4 linked regions of the Mariniflexile sp. TRM1-10 genome follow. The protein of the gene in region 4 interacts with the protein of the main gene of each other region in a pairwise test. Links are inferred from orthologs where the notes say so. Each region holds a gene or a part of one and is shown on either strand. Other genes may lie near its edges.

Region 1 (6,926 bases), 1.9 Mb from region 4 along the record:
GCAAAACCTGATGTTACATAACCACCTGGGCTGTTTACGTACAAATGGATATCCTTTGTTTCTAAAGCATCTAAATATAGCAATCTATCTATAACGTGCTTTGCAGACTCATCATCTACTTGCCCCCATAAAAACACTTTTCGCTGCTCTATTAATTTCCTATCAATAACATCTTGAACTTTTATTTTATCACTCATTTTTATTTAATTTTTAACTTATAACTCATCTAAACTTTTCACAATTGGCTAAAAAATTGTCCTTTTGCACTCGCTTTTAGCCTTTTCTTCGTTCCGTAGCTTTTCCAACGCGACAAGCTGGCTCCTTCTCTAAAAAGGTTTACTAAACCTTTTCTTTACGCTCGGCCCTAACTCAAAAAAGTCTTCAATCGAACACAAAATAACTAATTTTCGCTTCAATTAAAAAAGTTTAAACGAGTTCTAAAATAAAAAAAGGTTTACCATTATGGCAAACCTTTTTAGTTTTCTTTTTTTATATCTATTACAAAAGCGAATCAATCGCCTCAGTATAAGCGTTCTTTGGCGCTACACCAACTTGACGTCCAACGACTTCGCCGTTCTGAAAAACCAAAACAGTAGGTATGTTACGCACGCCATATTTTGCAGCAAATTCTTGGTTTGCATCTACATCAACCTTTCCAACAACCGCTTTCCCTTCGTATTCTTCACTTATTTGTTCAATAATTGGCCCAACCATTCTACATGGTCCACACCAAGCAGCCCAAAAATCTACCAATACAGGTTTACTGCTTTTTAATACTGTTTCCTCAAACGTTGCATCTGTTATTTCTAATGCCATAATATTTATCTTTAAATTCGTATTCTATTTTAACAACACAAAATTAGTCAAAATTTTCACTAAAGCTTACAAGGTAACAATTTGTTTTCTTTATACTAACATTGTTTTGCACTATCATAGATGTTTGGTCGCATAAAACTAGGGATCGGTTGTACCTTTATTTTGCATTCGCAGGAATTAATTCAACTTAAACACCACATTTTCATACTCTAATTCATTTAATAATTCTTGACAAACTTTTACTTTTTGTTTTCTACTGGGCATGCTTAATTTTATTTGTTCTTTATTGTCATAAACCACAAAATTGAGCATCTGGCTACCTGGGTGCATTTGCAAAAGTTCTTTCAATTTTAAAACTTTATCTTCTTTTAAATCATCAATATTAAGTTGAATGGATAACTTTTTGGCATAATTCTCCATAACGTCGTGCAACAACTGGAAACTATTAAACTGCAGTCTTGGTTCGCTTTTCTTACCTGTATCTTTATTTACCCAACCTTCTCGGACAAAGGATTTTACAAATACAAAATTGTTCTGCATTAAAAAGTGCCTAAATTTCAAGTATTCTTCACCAAAAATGCGGAACTCGTAACTATCAGTATAATCTTCTACGGTAAACATGGCCCATCCTTTTCCCTGCTTACTAACACGGTGTTGCACTTCGGTAACCACGCCTCCAAAAACCAACTCTCTATTCACATAAGCTTCTAGGTTTTTAAATAATGCTAAACTCGCATTACAAAAAGTAGTCATTTCAATTTTAAAATCATCCAAGGGATGTCCCGAAATATAAATGCCTACTACTTCCTTTTCACGAGCTAATTTTTCCATGGTTCCCCATTCTTCACATGGTGGCACTTGCGGTTCTGCAATTTGTACATCGCTAGCATCCCCAAATAAACTCACTTGAGCCGAATTTTCATTCTCTTGATGTTTATTCCCATAACGAATCGCTTTTTCCAAAAAAGTAATGCCATCGCCATCATCATGAAAATACTGTGCTCGGTGTGTCTCTTTAAACCCGTCAAAACCACCTGCCAAAGCTAAATTCTCAAACGCTTTTTTATTAGCAGCACGTAAATCGATACGTTTAGCAAAATCGAAAATAGATTTGTAGGGACCGTCTTTTTTTCTATTATCAACGATGGTAATAACGGCTCCATGGCCAACACCTTTAATGGCTCCCATTCCAAAACGCACCGCATTGTCTTTGTTTACTGAAAATTTATAAAAAGACTCATTCACATCCGGCCCAAGAACATCCAATTTCATACGCTTACATTCTTCCATAAAGAACGTAACTTGCTTGATGTCGTTCATATTATTGGACAACACCGCTGCCATATATTCGGCTGGATAATGTGCCTTTAAATATGCGGTTTGGTAAGCTATCCACGCATAACAGGTGGAATGCGATTTGTTGAATGCATAACTAGCAAAGGCTTCCCAATCTTTCCAGATTTTTTCAAGTATTTTTGCATCATGACCGTTAGCACTCGCTTGTTCTACAAATTTAGGTTTCATTTTATCGAGTACCGCAATTTGCTTTTTACCCATCGCTTTTCTTAATACATCGGCTTCACCCTTTGTAAATCCTGCCAGTTTTTGGGATAGCAACATCACCTGCTCTTGATATACTGTAATACCATAAGTTTCCTTTAGGTATTCTTCCATGGCTTCTAAATCGTACTCAATCGCCTCATCTCCATGTTTTCTACGGGTGAAACTTGGAATGTACTCCATAGGTCCCGGACGGTACAAGGCATTCATCGCAATTAAATCTTCAAAAACGGTAGGCTTTAACTCTTTAAGATGCTTTTGCATACCGGGTGACTCGTATTGAAACACGCCAACCGTTTCACCTCTTTGGAATAACTCATAAGTCTTTTCATCATCTAACGGAAAGTTATCGGGGTCGAGTAAAATATTGTGTTTTGCTTTTACAATTTTAACAGTATCCTTTATTAAGGTTAATGTTTTCAATCCCAAAAAATCCATCTTTAATAATCCCGCTTCCTCAACTACGGAATTATCAAATTGGGTAACATATAAATCGGAATCCTTAGCCGTTGCAACTGGTACGAACTTCGTAATATCGTCTGGGGTAATAATGACACCACAAGCATGAATCCCTGTATTGCGAACAGATCCTTCAAGTATCCTTGCCAAGTTTACAGTTTTCGCCTCTAAATCGCTTCCTTCAGAAATATTCAAAAGCTGATTGACTTTCTCTAAATCTTCAGCACGAAACTTACTGCTCAATTCTTTTTCACTTAAACCGAAAATTTTATTCAGTTTAGACATGGTTGGAATTAATTTCGCAATTCTATCGGCATCAAAAAGTGGCAAATCCAAAACGCGAGCCGTGTCCCTGATTGATGATTTTGCAGCCATTGTTCCGTACGTGATGATTTGCGCCACTTGATTGCTACCGTATTTTTTGATAACATAATCCATAACGCGGCTTCGACCTTCATCATCAAAATCTATATCAATATCGGGCATACTAATACGGTCTGGATTTAAGAAACGCTCAAAAAGCAAATCGTACTTAAGCGGGTCTATATTAGTTATCCAAAGGCAATATGCAACCACCGAACCTGCTGCAGATCCACGACCTGGACCTACCGACACATCCATATTTCGGGCCTCACGTATAAAGTCTTCTACAATTAAAAAGTAACCTGGATAACCGGTGTTTTGAATAACATCGAGTTCAAAATCCAAGCGTTCTATGACTTCATCTGAAAGATCTTCCCCATAGCGCTTTTTGGCACCTTGATATGTTAAATGACGTAAATAGGCGTTTTCTCCACGTTTACCTCCATCGACTAAATCTTCTTCATTCTTAAATTCATCTGGAATACCAAAAGCTGGCAATAAAACTTCACGAGCCAACTCATAAGCTTCTACTTTATCAACCACTTCCTGGATATTGCTTATCGCTTCGGGAACATCCTTAAAGAGGGATTTCATCTCTTCGGAAGACTTAAAATAATAATCTTGGTTAGGCAACCCATAACGATATCCACGTCCGCGACCTATAGGTGTAGCCTGCTTTTCACCATCTTTTACACATAATAAAATATCGTGTGCATTTGCGTCTTCTTTTTTACGATAGTAAGTGTTATTTGTTGCTACTAATTTAACATCATGCTTTTTTGAAAGCTCAATTAAAACAGAATTCACGCGATTTTCATCTTCTTGATTATGTCGCATCAACTCCATATACAAATCGTCTCCAAACTGTTCTTTCCACCAAAGCAACGCCTCTTCTGCTTGATTTTCACCAACATTTAAAACCTTACTTGGTACTTCCCCGTATAGATTTCCTGTTAATACAATTAAACCTTCTTTATATTTTTCAATGAGCTGTTTGTCAATTCTAGGTAAATAATAAAATCCGTCAACAAAAGCAAGCGACGATAATTTTGCTAAATTATGATAGCCATTTTTGTTCTTAGCTAAGAATACTATTTGGTAGCCATTGTCTTTTCTGGTTTTATCTGTATGGTCTTCGCAAACAAAAAATTCGCAACCAATGATGGGCTTTATTTCTACAGCAGTTGGTGTTTCACCTCTTTCAATGGCTGCTTCGTTTTTTGCTTTAACACTTTTGTTATGATTGCTAACGGCTTTTACAAAGTGGAAAGCGCCCATCATATTTGCGTGGTCTGTTAACGCGACTGCGGGCATATTATATTCAGCAGCGGCAGCTACCAAGTCGGTAACACTTATGGTAGATTGCAGCACCGAAAATTGTGAATGGTTATGCAGATGTACAAAATCAACTTCCTTTAAATCGGATACGTTTTGCTTAATCTCTTCGGTAGAAATGGTTTCAACCTGAACATTTTTTAGGCGTTCACGAATTTTAGCACTTTCCTCCTTAAGATTAATATGCTTTAATCCTATAAGTTGAATCGTTTTAGGATTGGCCTCATTAAAATTTTGAAAGTAATCTGGCTGAACGTCTAATTGTTCTTTCGTGTACTCCCCTAAACGAACCAATTCAAAAAAGCAACGTGTGGTTGCCTCCACATCGGCAGTGGCATTATGTGCTTCATCGAAAGGTATACCAAATAAAAACTCATGCAATTCGGTAAGCGTCGGCAACTTAAATTTACCATAACGCCCACCTGGAATTTGACATAAACTAGCGGTATGTTCAGTACAAGTATCTAAAACAGGTAATTCTTGAAGTGGGTTCGCCACATCCCCGCGAACAAATTCAGCACCCATAATGTTCAGGTCGAACTTTACGTTTTGCCCAACAACAAATTTAGCTTTATTTAACGCTTCGTTAAATTTTCTCAAAACTTCGGCTAGCGGAACACCTTGTTCTTGAGCTAATTCTGTTGAAATACCATGAATTTTTTCAGCATCATAAGGAATATTAAAACCGTCTGGCTGTACCAAATAATCCTGATGTTCGATACAATTTCCCATAGCATCGTGCAATTGCCATGCAATTTGAATACACCGCGGCCAATTATCGGTATCGGTAATAGGTGCGTCCCAACGTTTAGGCAAACCAGTAGTTTCAGTATCGAAAATTAAATACATTCTTTAAGTTTAGATATTTGATGTTAAATCGTTTAGAATTCTCAAACGAAGTTTATAAAAGTACAGAATTATATCACTTTCAAAAGTTAAAGTTATTAAGAGTTTTAAACAAAAAAAACGCAATCCAAATGGACCGCGCTTACTTTTACCTCATGCCTATATTATGACACCATTTCTTTATATGACTTTTCGGTATTTATTGCTGATTGAATAGCATTTTAATGTGTTATCAATAACGAATCTATACTTGGTGGTAATGTCCTGTCTTTTAAAAACTCATTATAATCTTCTAAAATGCCTTCCTCAAACTCAATAGCCGCTTCTAAAACGACCTTTTCATTATTAGAATTCAATAGAGATTTTAGATTTACCCAATTTCTGTTAAGGGTTTCTGTTAAACTACCCGAGTCGTCGGGAATTTGACCATAACGCAAGATTTCCGTTCTTAATTCTTTCGCAAATTTGCTTCGGTCTGTAGCTCTTCGCTTAAAAAACATTTTCAACCTGCCATCTTCTATAGTATCTATAGCACTTAAATACCTTTTTTCAGCATCATAATTCTTTATTAGCAATTCGTTTAATTTATTAGAGATTTTTTCTGCGTATTTCATAACATCACTTACATTTTAAAATTTCAATAATTTATTTTAAGATGTGTATTGTTTCACATCTGCATTTTTTAATATAAGACAAATAAGGAGAAGAACCGATTTTTTAACAAACTTTAGCAGTATTCTACAGGGCTTTAACAGATTGGCTCTTATTTTAAGAAACTGTTTAAATTTTATCTAAAAGCCATTTTTTGTTTCTTTTTGACCCATATTTCGTTGAATTTTTTTCTAATAGCTCTGCTGTTAAAAAAAAAATCCGCCTCATCTGACCCAAAAATAATTCAAAAAAGCATCAATAAACAAAACTTAAACAGTTTCTAACATTTATGAAATTTAAATGGTTTTAATAACTTAAAAACTTTACATTTAATGTTCAATTTTTTTGAAACCATTCAACTAAAACAAAATGAAACATCTATTACTATTTCTTGCAACTGCATTTATTTTTTTAAACATCAAAGCTCAAAATATTCCGCTATATGTTGGCACCTATACCGATGGTTCCAGCGAAGGCATTTACAAGTTACAGTTTAACCAAAAAACAGGAGAACTTAGTCATTTACAATTAGCTATAGCGACCGAAAATCCTTCATTTATAACATACTCACCAAATAAAAAATATTTATACGCCGTAAGCGAAAGCCTTGGCGGCTCTGTTTCTTCTTTTAAAATTCAAGAAAACGGCTTATTAAAGTTTTTAAACAAAGTAAGCAGTAATGGCACAGGTCCCTGCCATATTTCGTTAAACAAGCAGGGAAATAAAGCTGTTGTTTCAAATTATCGTGGAGGTAGTGCAGCCGTTTATAGCATTTCAAGGGACGGAAAACTCAATGAAGCCTCCCAAGTTTTTGAATACAACACCACAGATAAAGTATCTCATGCACATTCCGGTCAATTTTTTAGAGATGAATTATTTATAGCCGACTTGGGCAT
Region 2 (4,886 bases), 1.5 Mb from region 4 along the record:
CCCAGAACCTTCACTCCATTCGCCCAATTTCTGACCTAAATAATAGCCATTCCAGAATCCGCGGTTATATACTTTTTCAAGTTCTTGCATCCACAGAATTACTTTTTCCTTTTCGAAGGTTTTGTTTTCTAAACTATCGATGGCTTGTCTGTAACACTTAATCACTTTAGCTACATATTCTGGGGCGCGACCACGACCTTCAATTTTTAATACTTTAATACCTGCATCGGCTACTTGGTCTAAAATATCGATAGTACATAAATCTTTTGGCGACATAATGTACTCGTTATCCAGTTCCATTTCAAAACCAGTTTCCTGCTCGATAACCGTATATTTTTTTCTGCAATTTTGCTTGCAAGCCCCTCTGTTTGCCGATGAATTATACGAATGTAAACTCATGTAACATTTACCGGAAACCGCCATACAAAGTGCACCATGACCAAAAACCTCTATCTCAACCAATTTCCCCGAAGGTCCTTTTATTTGGTCTTTTTCTATTTGCTCCGTAATTTTTTTTACCTGTCTTAAACTTAACTCTCGACTTAAAACCATCGTGTCGGCAAATAGGGCATAAAACTTAACCGTTTCAATATTGGTTATATTTATTTGAGTGGAAATATGCACTTCCATACCAATTTCCCTTGCTGTCATTATAACCGCTTGATCCATGGCAATTACGGCTGTAATCCCAACGTCTTTTGCTTTACTGATTAATGTTTTTACAATAGATAAATCGTGATCGTAAATGATAGTATTTAAAGTTAAATACGTTCGAACGTTTTTGGCTTCACAACGTCTTGCTATTTCTGGTAAATCGTCTAAAGTAAAATTAATAGATGCCCTGGCACGCATATTAAGTTGTTCGACCCCAAAATATATAGAATCTGCACCATTGTCTAAAGCAGCTTGCAAGGACTCAAAGTTCCCTGCGGGAGCCATTAATTCAATTTTTTGCATGTCGCAACTATTTATTAGTATTGAAATGGTCGAAAATATTCCTTAAATCTTTTTTATAAGACAAATGGTCTGCACGTCCTTTTTTAAAGATATCGTTGCTGTTGCCCTGCCCTTTTCTGAGTTCTTTTTGTTCTTCGTAAGGAAGCGCGTGTATCTCTTTACAGGTTGTTGAGCAGCAATTGTTCATTTCTTCTTTACATGCGTCGCACTGAATAAACAAAAGATGACAAGCATCGTTTGCGCAATTGGTATGCACGTCGAACGGTTTACCGCATTGATGGCAGTTTGCTATAACATCTTCACTAATACGTTCGGCACGTCTTTCGTCAAACACGAAATTTTGTCCTAAAAACTTATTTTCGAGGTTGGATTCCTTTACTTGTCTTGTGTACTCAATAATACCACCTTCTAACTGATACACATTTTTAAACCCCTTATGTTTAAAGTAGGCACTGGCTTTTTCGCAACGAATCCCACCAGTACAATACATCACTAAATTTTTATCTTCTTTATGGTTTTTTAAATCGTCTTCAATAATATCCAACGATTCCCTAAAGGTGTCAACATCGGGTGTTATCGCATTTTTAAAATGACCTATTTCACTTTCGTAGTGGTTTCGCATATCAACCAAAACCGTGTTTTCATCTTCAATAAACTGATTAAATTCTTCAGCTTTTAAGTGAATGCCCTTATTGGTAACGTCAAACGTATCATCGTTTAAACCGTCGGCAACAATTTTGTTACGCACTTTCACTTTCAGTTTTAAAAACGATTTATTGTCTTGCTCTACAGCAACATTCAAACGAATATCCTTTAAAAAATCGATACTATCTAAATGGGCTTTAAATTCGTTAAAACGATCGGCAGGTAATGATAATTGACCGTTAATACCCTCATGGGCAACATAAATCCTACCTAAAACATCTAATGCGTCCCAGGTTAAAAACAAATGGTCTCTAAAGGTTTGAGGGTTATCGATTTTGGCGTACTGATAAAAAGAAAGTGTTAATCGATTCTTGCCTGTTTTATCGATTAATTCTGCCCTTTCTTTTGCACTTAATTTATTGTACAGTTGCATGCTATACTAATTTTTTAAGGTTAAAGAATATTTTAAAGGGACAAAAGTACGATTTTAAAAAAAAACACCCAATTTAAGCTCAAAAAAAAGCACCTATTACTATTAAGTAATAAGTGCTTCCAGAAATAGTTTGAGTTAGTCTGCGTTTAAAGCATTCTTAATATTTGTTTCATCTGCATATTTTAATGTTTTTTTAATTGTCAGATGTAACACCCATTATAAATTATGCTCATACGCGTGAAGCTTTTTTCTCATGGGTGTTTCATAGCAATATCTTCCCACTATTTATTATTAGATGCAAAATGTTTATAAAGGTTGCGTTATAAAATTGTATGATGACGAAACTTATACTATTTTAGCGTTCATTACTTTAGAAAATAAAAATAAAATGAGCAGCGAAAAAGAAGCTAAATTAAAAGCACTAAAACTTACATTAGATAAATTAGACAAAGCCTACGGAAAAGGCACTGTAATGAAAATGAGCGATCAAGCAGTTGTTGATGTGGATGCCATTTCATCGGGATCTCTTGGTTTGGATATTGCCTTAGGCGTTGGCGGTTACCCACGCGGACGTGTTATTGAGATTTATGGACCGGAATCGTCGGGAAAAACAACCCTAACGTTACATGCTATTGCCGAAGCACAAAAATCTGGTGGCATTGCGGCCTTTATTGATGCAGAGCATGCTTTTGATAGATTTTATGCTGAAAAATTAGGCGTAGACTTAGAAAACTTAATAATTTCCCAACCAGATAACGGTGAGCAAGCCTTGGAAATTACAGATAATTTAATCCGTTCTGGGGCCATTGATATCGTCGTAATCGATTCTGTGGCAGCCTTAACACCAAAAAGTGAAATTGAAGGCGAAATGGGTGATTCTAAAATGGGATTACATGCACGTTTAATGTCTCAAGCCTTAAGAAAGCTAACAGCTTCAATTAGCAAAACAAATTGTACCGTAATTTTTATCAATCAGTTACGTGAAAAAATTGGCGTTATGTTTGGTAACCCAGAAACCACAACGGGTGGTAATGCTCTAAAGTTTTATGCATCGGTGAGGTTAGATATTCGTCGTTCTACTCAAATAAAAGAAACCGATGGTAATGTTACAGGTAATAAAACCCGCGTAAAAGTGGTTAAAAACAAAGTAGCACCGCCATTTAAAACAGCCGAATTTGACATTATGTACGGTGAAGGTATAAGCAAAGTTGGAGAGGTTTTAGACATTGCTGTTGAAAACGAAATTATTAAAAAAAGTGGCTCTTGGTTTAGTTATGAAGAAACAAAACTGGGCCAAGGTAGGGATGCTGTAAAAGCACTCATAAAAGACAATCCAGAACTCATGGATGAACTCGAAGCCAAGGTTAGAAAAATAGCCAAAGCCGCTTCGGCTTCAGAATAGTTTAAAAAATCCCGATAATTCGGGATTTTTTTGTTTCAATACGCAACCTTTTGGGTGTCAATGCATCTATGTATTAAAAACAAAAAAGAAAAATAATCCATGAAAAAGTTAATTGCCCTAAGTTTAGCTTTAGTTTTACTAGTCTCTTGCAGCATAGATGATGATAGCAATAGTAACTATGGCTTTGAAGTTTTACCGGTAGAGAGCGTGGATATCCCTAGTGAGTTTGTATTAGGAGAAACATATCCTATAACGGTGACGTATTTAAAACCCACAGCATGTCATATTTTTAAAGAATTTTATTATTCTAAAAACCTAAATGAGCGTACTGTGGCACCAATAACATTGGTTTATGAAAATGATAATTGCGAAACTTTGGATAATGTTACGGAAGACGCTACTTTTAACTTTATTGTTACAAGTAACGGATCTTACATTTTCAAGTTTTGGCAAGGCGAGGATGAAAATGGAGAAGATCAATACTTAATTATTGAAGTGCCAGTAGTAGCAGAGTAAGTTTAAGTATTAATTAATCCCGTGTTTAATTTTGAGTTTAGATCAACTCATAGAAAGTTGCAAAATAAATAATACTAAAGCGCAAAGTGAATTGTATAAACTCTTTTCGAGCAAACTTTTCTCTGTGTGTTTAAAGTATTCGCGTAATTATGCCGAAGCAGAAGATAATCTGCAAGACGCGTTTATAACAATTTTCAAAAAAATTGATCAGTATAAAAACAAAGGCTCTTTTGAGGGCTGGTTAAAGCGGGTTACCATAAATACCGTATTACAAAAGTATAGAAGCGAAAAGGTTTTTGATATTATAAATGAAAATGTCATTGATGAAGTTGAATTAGACGTTGATGAGGAGTCTATCTCTATCGACTATCTTTTACGAATCATTCAAGAATTACCAGATAGGTATCGATTGGTTTTTAACCTATATGTGCTGGATGGTTATTCTCATAAAGACATAGCAGATATGCTAGATATAAACATTGGCACTTCAAAATCCAATTTAGCACGTGCTAGACAAATTTTGAAACAGACTATTGAAGATTACAAATCAACACAAAGTTTACAATCATTATAGATGAGTGATAAAAAACACATAGACAGGTTATTTCAAGAACACTTTAAAGATTTTGAAGCGACTCCTAGCAATGCCGTTTGGAAAAACATTGAAGCAGAACTTAACCAAGACAAGAAAAAGCGCCGTATCATACCCATATGGTGGCAATACGCAGGTGTTGCAGCGCTATTAGCATTGCTATTAACTGTTGGTGGCACTTATTTTTTCAATAAAGAAAACACCAACCCAATTAAAGTGGTTGACACTGAAGATGCTCAGACACGAAGCTCAAACCCTTCAAATGACACTAAAATTGCTGTTGAAAATGATAATCCCGTACAAAACAGTTTAGAAAATGATTCTCAAAATAACACTAAAGT
Region 3 (4,881 bases), 2.3 Mb from region 4 along the record:
AACACAATTACCTATTTTAAAACTTGGTGAATATGTTATTCTAGAATTTGATGCGCTTAACGGAAATGAAGATGATTATTACTATAAAATTGAACACTACAACTACGATTGGACTCCTTCGGTTTTAATAAAATCGGAATATATGGATGGCTTCGACAACCAACGCATTAGAAATTACGAAAACTCACTTAATACCTATCAAATATATTCGCATTACCAATTAACCATTCCTAACGAGCAAACTAGACGTTTAAAAATATCGGGAAATTATTTGTTAAGCATTTTCAACAGTAATGATGAGATTGTATTTTCAAGAAAATTTATGATTTACGAAGACTTAACAGCTATTGGCGTAAATATAAAACGGGCTCGTGATGTTCAATTTATAGAAGAGAAACAACGAGTCGAAATTATTATTACTTCAAATAATATGCAGTTAAATAATCCTTCACAAACTGTAAAAACAGTTATTGTTCAAAACAACAATTTAAATACTGCCATTAGTAATTTAAAGCCACAATATACCCTTGGAAATCAACTTATATATAAGTACGATACCGAAACCAGTTTTTGGGGAGGCAATGAATATTTGTTTTTTGAAAACAAAGATGTTAGGGCAGCCAACACGGGTATTAGAGCCATCGATTTACAAGAACTGTATCACAACTATTTATTTACAAATGTTGAACGTGCCAGCAAGCCTTATACTTACAACCCCGATATTAACGGCAATTATGTAATAACCGTTTTAGATGCTGAAAACCCTAGTATTGAAGCCGATTATGTCTGGATACATTTTTCACTAGTGCCAACCGAAGCGTTTAAAAACAAAAACGTGCATGTGTACGGAAACTTTAACAATTATGTCATTGACGAAAGCACTAAATTAATATATGATGAACGCCATAATGTTTTAAGAAACGCCATACTTTTAAAACAAGGGTTTTACAATTATAAATTTGTAACAGTAGACAGCAATGGCAGTTTAAATGAAGGCGCGATAAGTGGCAATTTTTATCAAACCGAAAACAACTATAAAGTGATTGTATATTACAGAGATTTAGGAGCGCGTTACGACAAAATAATAGGCATAGGCGAAGGCAGTTCGGTTAATATCTCGAATTAAACATACCGTTTAACTAATATTTCAATCAAACACAGTAAAAATCAATAATTACCACTTAAAATTTAGTATTTTAGCAGTATAAACACATTGTAAACCAATAGTTAACATGGTTCAACAAGTTACAAGAGGGATAAAAATTTCGGTGGAAACCACCTACGAAGGCTCATTTTATAAAAATTATAAAATACAATATGCTTTTGGCTATATCGTAACTATTGAAAATCAAAGTAAAGACTCTGTTCAACTTAATGCACGTCATTGGGAAATTCTAGACGCATTAAATAATGTTGAAATTGTTTCTGGCGAAGGCGTTATTGGCAAAAAACCTGTTTTAAAACCAGGTGATTCACACACCTACACCTCGGGTTGTTTACTAACCTCTCCATTTGGTGCTATGAAAGGGTACTATAGCATGGTAAACTTTACCACTACCAAAAACTTTAAAGTAACCATACCTACCTTTAAGCTAAGCGCTCCTTTTGCTATCAATTAGTTTTGTAATTACTATTAGAGTCAACTAATTAAATAACAAAATTAATTATTTAACATTTTCCAGAGCTTATCTTTTAACTCGGTGATGCCTTGTTGAGCCACCGACGAAATAAACAGATATGGAATTGGCAACTCGTTATCCAATAGCTCTTTCAATTCTGCTTTTAATTCATTATCCAACATATCACATTTTGAAATGGCAATGAGACGATCTTTATCAAGCATTTCTGGGTTGTAGCGACGCAGTTCGTCTAATAAGATATCATATTGCTTTTTAATATCTGGCGCATCGGCGGGAATTAAAAACAACAAAATGGAATTACGCTCAATATGACGCAAAAAGTAATGCCCTAGTCCGCGACCTTCAGCAGCACCTTCAATAATTCCGGGAATATCTGCCATCACGAAAGTTTGAAAATCACGATATTTCACAATTCCTAAGTTGGGCTTCAGCGTTGTAAACTCGTAATCGGCAATTTTTGGTTTTGCGGATGTCACCACAGATAATAAAGTTGATTTTCCCGCATTTGGAAAACCTACCAAACCAACATCGGCAAGTACTTTCAACTCCAAAGTAATATGCTTTTCTTCGTGCGGGATACCTGGTTGTGCATAACGAGGTGTTTGGTTAGTAGCCGTTCTAAAATGCCAGTTACCTAAACCTCCTTTACCACCTTCGGCTATAATTTTTTCTTCACCATGTTCGGTGATTTCAAAAATAATATCGTTGGTTTCGGTATCGCGAACCACGGTTCCTAAAGGCACATCAACGTATTCGTCTACACCATCAGCACCAAAACTACGGCTGCTCCCACCGTGCTCACCATGACCTGCACGGATGTGTTTTTTAAACTTTAGATGAAGAAGCGTCCATAGATTTGAATTGCCTCGAAGAATAACATGACCACCACGACCACCATCGCCCCCATCGGGTCCTCCTTTTTCTATAAATTTTTCACGATGTAAATGTGACGATCCTTTACCTCCGTTTCCAGAGCTAACAAACATTTTTACGTAATCAACAAAATTTCCTTCGGTCATTATTTAAGTTAAAAGTTATGAGTTAAAAGTTAAAAGTTATTTACTCTTACACTTTAACTTTATTTTTTAAGCGCTTAGGTCTTCCAATAATAAAATAGAGAATTGGTTCAAAAAAAAAAAAAAACAATGTAACTGAAACCCAAATTAACTTATCATTATTCTTAAAATCATTCTTTAGAACACTAATTAAAACTTATTATAGGTAATAAAATATTGCTATTAAAATGGTTTGCCATAATCTAAAGAAAAACTAAAATCCCCTAATGTGTTCATGAATAAACTACAAATTATCAATAATATCACTTAAACGCAAGGTAATTTCGTCTATGCTACCTACACCATCAACACCAAAATATTTATTTTGAGCCGAATAGTAATCTTTTAAAATAGCTGTTTTATCGTAATACTCTTTAATGCGATTTCTTATAATAGATTCGTCTGCATCATCAGCTCGACCACTAGTCTTTCCTCTACCAATAAGGCGTTCTACTAAAATTTCATCATCAACTTCTAAAGCAACCATAGCGCTTATTGAAGAATCTTTGCTCTCCAATAATTTATCTAAAGCTTCAGCTTGTGCATTAGTACGTGGAAATCCATCAAATATAAAACCATTAGCTGAAGCATTTTTTTCAACTTCCGCATTTAACATATCAATCGTTACCTGGTCTGGAACCAACTCGCCTTTATCCATATACGATTTAGCCAACATACCTAAAGCAGTTTCGTTTTTAATATTGAATCTAAAAACATCGCCTGTAGAGATGTGCACTAAATTATATTTTGTTTTTAAAAATTCTGCTTGCGTGCCTTTTCCAGCGCCTGGAGGTCCAAATAGTACTAAATTTGTCATGAATTGTGTTTCTTTTATTTGATAGACTTCTGGTATATTTCTTCCTAACCCATCATAGTCTAAGCCATAGCCTACTATAAATTTGTTTGGAATTTCTATACCTATATAATGTAGTTTATAATCTTTTTTATAAGCTTCGGGCTTGTAAAACAAGGTGGCTATTTTTAACGATTTCACCTGTTCATTTTTAAAAATACGGTGCACTTCTGCCAACGTATTTCCAGTATCAATAATATCTTCTAAAACAACAACTGTGCGCCCTGTTAAATCTTGTGTCAACCCTATTAAACGCTGAATATCTTCGGTAGATTTAACGCCTTCATACGATGCCAATTTAATAAACGTTACCTCACATGGTTTCGGGTACTTTTTTACAAAATCGCTCACCACCATAAACGAGCCATTTAAAATACCAACAAACACAGGAATTTCGTCTCCAACATCGTTTGCTATTTCGTTTGCCATACACTCCATAGCCGCATCTATTTCCTTAGCGGAAATAAATGGTTTAAAATATTTGTCGTGTAGCTTTATCACAGTTAGTCATTTTTGGAAGCTGCAAAGATAATCAATAGATTAAGTAATAACGATTTTTTGAATTACGATTTAGGCACAAATTGATATTTAAGTGTATTTTTGCATTGCATTAAACGATTTTAGCATTAAAAGCACATGAACCGAGCCATAATAATTATTTTAATAGTTGTTAAAATAATTTTATGGCAAACTCATGTGACCTATAAAAAACAATAGAAACAAACGCATGAATTACTTTTCTTCAAATTTTAAACTTGGTATTCTTGGTGGTGGTCAATTAGGTAAAATGTTACTTAACGACACTCGAAAATTTGATATTTACACCTGTGTTTTAGATGCGAGTAATGAGGCTCCTTGTAAAATTGCCAGCAACGAATTTCATTTAGGCGATTTAATGGATTTTGAAGCGGTTTATAATTTTGGAAAACAGGTTGATGTGCTTACAATTGAAATAGAAAACGTGAATGTTGATGCGTTAGAAGCACTTGAAAAAGAAGGCAAAAAGGTATATCCATCTTCAAAAACATTGCGTACCATTCAAAATAAAGCAACTCAAAAACTATTTTACGTAGATCATAATTTACCAACAGCACCGTTTTCACGATTTGCTTATACATCTGAAATTAAAGAAGCTATTAATAATGGTGGTTTATCACTTCCTTTAGTTTGGAAATGTGCGCAATTTGGATACGATGGTACTGGGGTTAAAATCGTAAAAACGATTCAAGATTTAGAAGGATTGCCTAATGTAGAATGTATTGCAGAAAACTTAGTGCCTTTTAAAAACGAATTGGCTGTTATTGTAGCTCGTAACGCATCGGGGGAAACCAAA
Region 4 (4,947 bases):
AGGTATTGAGAAATCTCAAATCTCTAGAGGTATGGTTATTGTTAAGCCAGGTTCTGTAACACCACACGCTAAATTTAAAGCTGAGGTTTATATCCTTAAAAAAGAAGAAGGTGGTCGTCATACACCATTCCACAACAACTACCGTCCACAGTTCTACGTACGTACAACTGACGTAACAGGAAACATAGCGCTTCCTGATGGTGTTGAAATGGTTATGCCAGGAGACAACTTAACTATCACTGTTGAACTTATCCAAAAAATTGCAATGAACGTTGGTTTACGTTTCGCAATCCGTGAAGGTGGTCGTACAGTAGGTGCTGGTCAAGTAACTGAAATTTTAGACTAAACAGTTTAATATATCATAAGCTAAGGTATTCCGTGTTTTCGGAATACCTTGACTTATATTTACGGGTTTAGCTCAGTTGGTAGAGCACTGGTCTCCAAAACCAGGTGTCGGGAGTTCGAGTCTCTCAACCCGTGCGAAGCAAAGGATTGTGAGCGAGAAGTTTATGCTGAGCGTAGCTGAAGTAAGTCTCTCAACCCGTGCACATGGAAGATATTGCTGAAAAGTAAATGTCTTATAATAAAGAATTAGAAATAAAGATTTCACTTAAAAATCAATTTTAAATTGATAGACAGAAATTTTTAATCTGTTGAAAAAAATATATAAATGGCTGGAATTGTAAATTACGTAAAAGAATCGTTTGGCGAACTTAAAAATAATGTGAGCTGGCCAACTTGGGCAGAAGCACAAAGTTTAACTGTTTTAGTTGCTGTATTTTCAATCGTGTTCTCCTTAGCAATTTGGGGAATCGATACGGTATTCAGTAAAATGATAGCATTTTATTTTCAATTGATTGGTTAAAGAAGAAATATGTCTGAGGTAAACGAAAAAAAATGGTATGTTGTTAGGGCTGTAAGTGGTCAAGAAAATAAGATTAAAACTTATATTGAGAATGAAATTGCTCGATTAGGTCTTCAAGATTATGTTGATCAAGTATTGGTTCCAACTGAGCGTGTGATTCAAATACGTAATGGAAAAAAAATTCATAAAGAGAAAGTTTTCTTCCCAGGGTATATAATGATCCAAGCCAATTTATCAGGAGAAATTCCTCATATTATCAGGTCGGTTACAAACGTAATTGGTTTTTTAGGTGAAACAAAAGGCGGAGATCCTGTGCCATTAAGACAATCTGAAGTAAACAGAATGTTAGGTAAAGTTGATGAGTTATCGGTTGAGGAAAATTCAACTGTGGCTATACCTTTTACAAAAGGAGAAACGGTTAAAGTTATTGATGGACCATTTAATGGATTTGATGGTACTATCGAAAAAATAAATGAAGAAAAGCGTAAACTAGAAGTTATGGTGAAGATTTTTGGAAGAAAAACACCATTAGAACTAAGTTATATGCAGGTTGAAAAAGTATAATAATTGTTACACTATATAAAAGATACGGTTTTTTGCTTCCAAATTAAAAAGCGTATCAACTTAAATTATTAAAAATGGCAAAAGAAATTGGTAAAGTAGTTAAGTTACAAGTTCGGGGAGGTGCTGCGAATCCGTCGCCACCGGTTGGACCCGCTTTAGGTGCTGCTGGAGTTAACATTATGGAGTTCTGTAAGCAATTTAATGCTAGAACACAAGATAAGCCAGGTAAAGTATTACCTGTGGTTATTACAGTTTACAAAGACAAATCATTTGACTTTGTAATTAAAACTCCTCCGGCTGCAGTACAATTATTAGAAGCGACCAAGTTAAAAAGTGGTTCAGGAGAACCAAACCGAAAAAAAGTAGCTAAAGTTTCATGGGATCAAATCAAAACTATAGCAGAAGACAAAATGGTAGATTTAAATGCATTTACTATTGAATCTGCTATGACAATGATAGCTGGTACCGCAAGGTCTATGGGTATAACCGTGACTGGAAACGCACCAAAGTAATCTATTAAAGACATTAAAAAATGGCAAGATTAACAAAAAAGCAAAAAGAAGCTTTAGCAAAAATAGAAAAAGGGAGAGTTTACTCTCTTGATGAAGCATCTGCATTAGTAAAAGAAATTACTAATACAAAGTTTGATGCATCAGTAGACATTGCTGTACGTTTAGGAGTTGATCCTCGTAAAGCAAACCAGATGGTAAGAGGTGTTGTTTCACTTCCTCACGGAACTGGTAAAGACATGAAAGTATTAGCATTAGTAACTCCAGACAAAGAAGCAGAAGCTAAAGAAGCTGGAGCAGATTACGTAGGTTTAGACGAATATCTTGATAAAATCAAAAATGGTTGGACCGATGTTGACGTTATTATTACTATGCCAAGTGTAATGGGTAAGTTAGGTCCTTTAGGACGTATATTAGGTCCTCGTGGTTTAATGCCTAACCCTAAAACTGGTACGGTAACTATGGATGTTGCTAAAGCTGTAACAGAAGTTAAAGCTGGTAAAATTGACTTTAAAGTTGATAAAACCGGTATCGTACATGCCGCAATTGGAAAAGCATCTTTTAGTGCTGATAAAATTGCTGGTAATGCAACAGAATTAATTCAAACATTAATAAAACTTAAGCCAACAACTGCTAAAGGTACTTACGTGAAAAGTATTTTCCTTTCTAGTACTATGAGTCCTAGTGTTGCTGTTGATCCTAAAGTTGGTTAAATTAGTTAAATACTTTTATTATGACAAGAGAAGAAAAATCACAAGTAATTGAGGAATTAACTGCAGAATTAGCCAATAATGCTAACATATATTTAGCAGATATTTCAGGATTGAACGCAGGAACAACCTCAGATTTACGTCGTGCTTGTTTTAAAGCAAACGTAAAGTTAGCAGTAGTTAAAAACACATTACTTGAAAAAGCAATGGAAGCTTCCGAAAGAGATTTTGGAAACCTTCCTTCAGTTTTAAAAGGAAATACATCCGTGATGTATTCTGAAACAGGTAATGTACCAGCTAAGTTAATAAAAACCTTCCGCAAAAAATCAGAGAAACCTTTATTAAAAGGAGCATTTATTGAGGAGTGCGTTTATATTGGCGACAACCAATTAGACATGTTAGTAGATATCAAGTCTAAAGAAGAGTTAATAGGAGAGATTGTTGGATTATTACAATCGCCTGCTAAGAACGTTGTTTCAGCACTTAAATCAAGTGGTGGTAAACTAGCTGGCATATTAAAAACACTATCTGAGAAAGAAGGATAGTATTAAGCAGTACGCACTATATTACAATTATATTACAATTAAAAATTTATTAAAAACGATAGAAAATGGCAGATTTAAAAGATTTCGCAGAAAAATTAGTTAACCTAACAGTAAAAGAAGTAAATGAGTTAGCTACAATATTAAAAGATGAGTATGGTATTGAGCCTGCTGCTGCAGCTGTAGCAGTTGCTGCTGGTCCTGCTGCTGGTGGTGATGATGCTGCTGAAGCTCAAACTGAGTTTACAGTTGTATTAAAAGCTGCTGGTGCATCTAAATTAGGTGTTGTTAAATTAGTTAAAGAATTAACTGGTTTAGGATTAAAAGAAGCTAAAGAATTAGTTGACGGAGCTCCAAGTAATGTAAAAGAAGGCGTTTCTAAAGACGAAGCTGAAGCTTTAAAAGCATCTTTAGAAGAAGCTGGAGCAGAGGTTGAGCTTAAATAAGCTTAGCTACCAAAACACATAAAGGTTTAGGTCTGGAGTTTAACCTTCAAGACCTAAACCATTTTGCGTATATAATAATTAGATACGCCATAACTATTATTTTTTAATCAAAATTCCGTCCATTGATGTTATCAACACAAGCTGAAAGATTAAATTTCTCGTCTATTGTAAATAGAACAGAATATCCAGATTTCTTGGATATTCAGATTAAATCCTTCCAGGATTTTTTCCAATTAGAAACAAAGTCTGAAGAGAGAGGCGATGAAGGTCTATATAATACCTTCATGGAGAACTTTCCCATTACTGATTCTCGTAATCAATTTGTTTTAGAATTTTTAGATTACTTTGTAGATCCTCCACGTTATGCTATTGATGAGTGTATAGAAAGAGGACTTACTTATAGCGTTCCGCTTAAGGCAAGGTTAAAGTTGTATTGTACAGATCCTGAACATGAGGATTTCGAGACCATTGTTCAAGATGTGTACTTAGGAACGATACCTTACATGACGCCAAGTGGTACTTTTGTTATCAATGGTGCAGAACGCGTAGTAGTATCTCAATTACATCGTTCACCAGGGGTGTTCTTTGGCCAGTCATTCCATGCAAATGGCACAAAATTATATTCGGCAAGAGTTATTCCTTTTAAAGGATCTTGGATTGAATTTGCTACCGATATCAATCAGGTAATGTATGCGTACATTGACAGAAAGAAAAAGTTACCGGTTACAACGCTTTTCCGCGCAATCGGGTTTGAGCGTGATAAAGATATCTTAGAAATTTTCGATTTAGCTGAAGAAATTAAAGTTTCTAAAACTGGATTAAAAAAATACCAAGGACGTAAATTAGCAGCTCGTGTACTTAACACATGGCATGAGGATTTTGTTGATGAAGATACAGGTGAAGTAGTATCCATCGAGCGTAATGAAATTATTCTTGATCGTGATACTGTATTAGATAAAGATAATATTGAAGAAATTATTGAAGCAGATGTTAAAGCGATTCTTTTACACAAAGAAAGCGCAGAACAAGGTGATTATGCTATTATTCATAACACGCTTCAAAAAGATCCAACAAACTCTGAAAAAGAGGCTGTTGAACATATATACAGACAATTACGTAATGCGGAACCACCCGATGAGGAAACTGCACGTGGGATAATTGATAAATTATTCTTTAGTGATCAACGTTACTCTTTAGGTGAAGTTGGGCGTTACAGAATGAATAAAAAATTAGGTCTTAATATTGAAATGGATAAGCAAGTGCTTACCAAAGAAGATATTATTACCATTATTAAATATTTAATCGAGCTTA

The links.
Region 1: the proteins of rplL (region 4) and dnaE interact in binary tests that used the Escherichia coli proteins (3 or more experiments, as listed by UniProt). The link is inferred for Mariniflexile sp. TRM1-10 from one-to-one orthologs.
Region 2: the proteins of rplL (region 4) and trhO interact in binary tests that used the Escherichia coli proteins (3 or more experiments, as listed by UniProt). The link is inferred for Mariniflexile sp. TRM1-10 from one-to-one orthologs.
Region 3: the proteins of rplL (region 4) and obgE interact in binary tests that used the Escherichia coli proteins (3 or more experiments, as listed by UniProt). The link is inferred for Mariniflexile sp. TRM1-10 from one-to-one orthologs.

What each region holds. Positions count from the first base shown.
Region 1 is NZ_CP022985.1:1,274,407-1,281,332, forward strand. The notes cover bases 794-5,696. They hold dnaE (DNA polymerase III subunit alpha), read right to left. Parts: upstream 5,383-5,696; coding sequence 994-5,382; downstream 794-993. Other genes in these bases: trxA (thioredoxin), read right to left, coding at 794-816; CJ739_RS05455 (ferritin-like domain-containing protein), read right to left, coding at 5,601-5,696. Also shown: CJ739_RS05440 (ClpP family protease), read right to left, coding at 1-197; more of trxA, read right to left, coding at 499-793; more of CJ739_RS05455, read right to left, coding at 5,697-5,993; CJ739_RS05460 (lactonase family protein), read left to right, coding at 6,400-6,926. UniProt on the Escherichia coli protein: DNA polymerase III is a complex, multichain enzyme responsible for most of the replicative synthesis in bacteria. This DNA polymerase also exhibits 3' to 5' exonuclease activity. The alpha chain is the DNA polymerase catalytic subunit.
Region 2 is NZ_CP022985.1:1,644,808-1,649,693, forward strand. The notes cover bases 1-2,863. They hold trhO (oxygen-dependent tRNA uridine(34) hydroxylase TrhO), read right to left. Parts: upstream 2,036-2,863; coding sequence 965-2,035; downstream 1-964. Other genes in these bases: CJ739_RS07055 (peptidase U32 family protein), read right to left, coding at 1-957; recA (recombinase RecA), read left to right, coding at 2,424-2,863. Also shown: more of recA, read left to right, coding at 2,864-3,437; CJ739_RS07070 (hypothetical protein), read left to right, coding at 3,537-3,953; CJ739_RS07075 (RNA polymerase sigma factor), read left to right, coding at 3,985-4,527; CJ739_RS07080 (hypothetical protein), read left to right, coding at 4,528-4,886. UniProt on the Escherichia coli protein: Catalyzes oxygen-dependent 5-hydroxyuridine (ho5U) modification at position 34 in tRNAs, the first step in 5-carboxymethoxyuridine (cmo5U) biosynthesis.
Region 3 is NZ_CP022985.1:868,219-873,099, forward strand. What follows is about bases 661-3,518. They hold obgE (GTPase ObgE), read right to left. Parts: upstream 2,660-3,518; coding sequence 1,661-2,659; downstream 661-1,660. Other genes in these bases: CJ739_RS04015 (type IX secretion system plug protein), read left to right, coding at 661-1,126; apaG (Co2+/Mg2+ efflux facilitator ApaG/CorD), read left to right, coding at 1,233-1,619; CJ739_RS20740 (PLDc N-terminal domain-containing protein), read right to left, coding at 2,706-2,846; CJ739_RS04035 (adenylate kinase), read right to left, coding at 2,940-3,518. Also shown: more of CJ739_RS04015, read left to right, coding at 1-660; more of CJ739_RS04035, read right to left, coding at 3,519-4,049; CJ739_RS04040 (5-(carboxyamino)imidazole ribonucleotide synthase), read left to right, coding at 4,276-4,881. UniProt on the Escherichia coli protein: An essential GTPase which binds GTP, GDP and possibly (p)ppGpp with moderate affinity, with high nucleotide exchange rates and a fairly low GTP hydrolysis rate.
Region 4 is NZ_CP022985.1:3,162,939-3,167,885, forward strand. The notes cover bases 2,024-4,947. They hold rplL (50S ribosomal protein L7/L12), read left to right. Parts: upstream 2,024-3,258; coding sequence 3,259-3,636; downstream 3,637-4,947. Other genes in these bases: rplA (50S ribosomal protein L1), read left to right, coding at 2,024-2,651; rplJ (50S ribosomal protein L10), read left to right, coding at 2,672-3,193; rpoB (DNA-directed RNA polymerase subunit beta), read left to right, coding at 3,762-4,947. Also shown: tuf (elongation factor Tu), read left to right, coding at 1-346; preprotein translocase subunit SecE, read left to right, coding at 671-865; transcription termination/antitermination protein NusG, read left to right, coding at 875-1,429; rplK (50S ribosomal protein L11), read left to right, coding at 1,504-1,941; more of rplA, read left to right, coding at 1,962-2,023. UniProt on the Escherichia coli protein: The binding site for several of the GTPase factors involved in protein synthesis (IF-2, EF-Tu, EF-G and RF3). Is thus essential for accurate translation.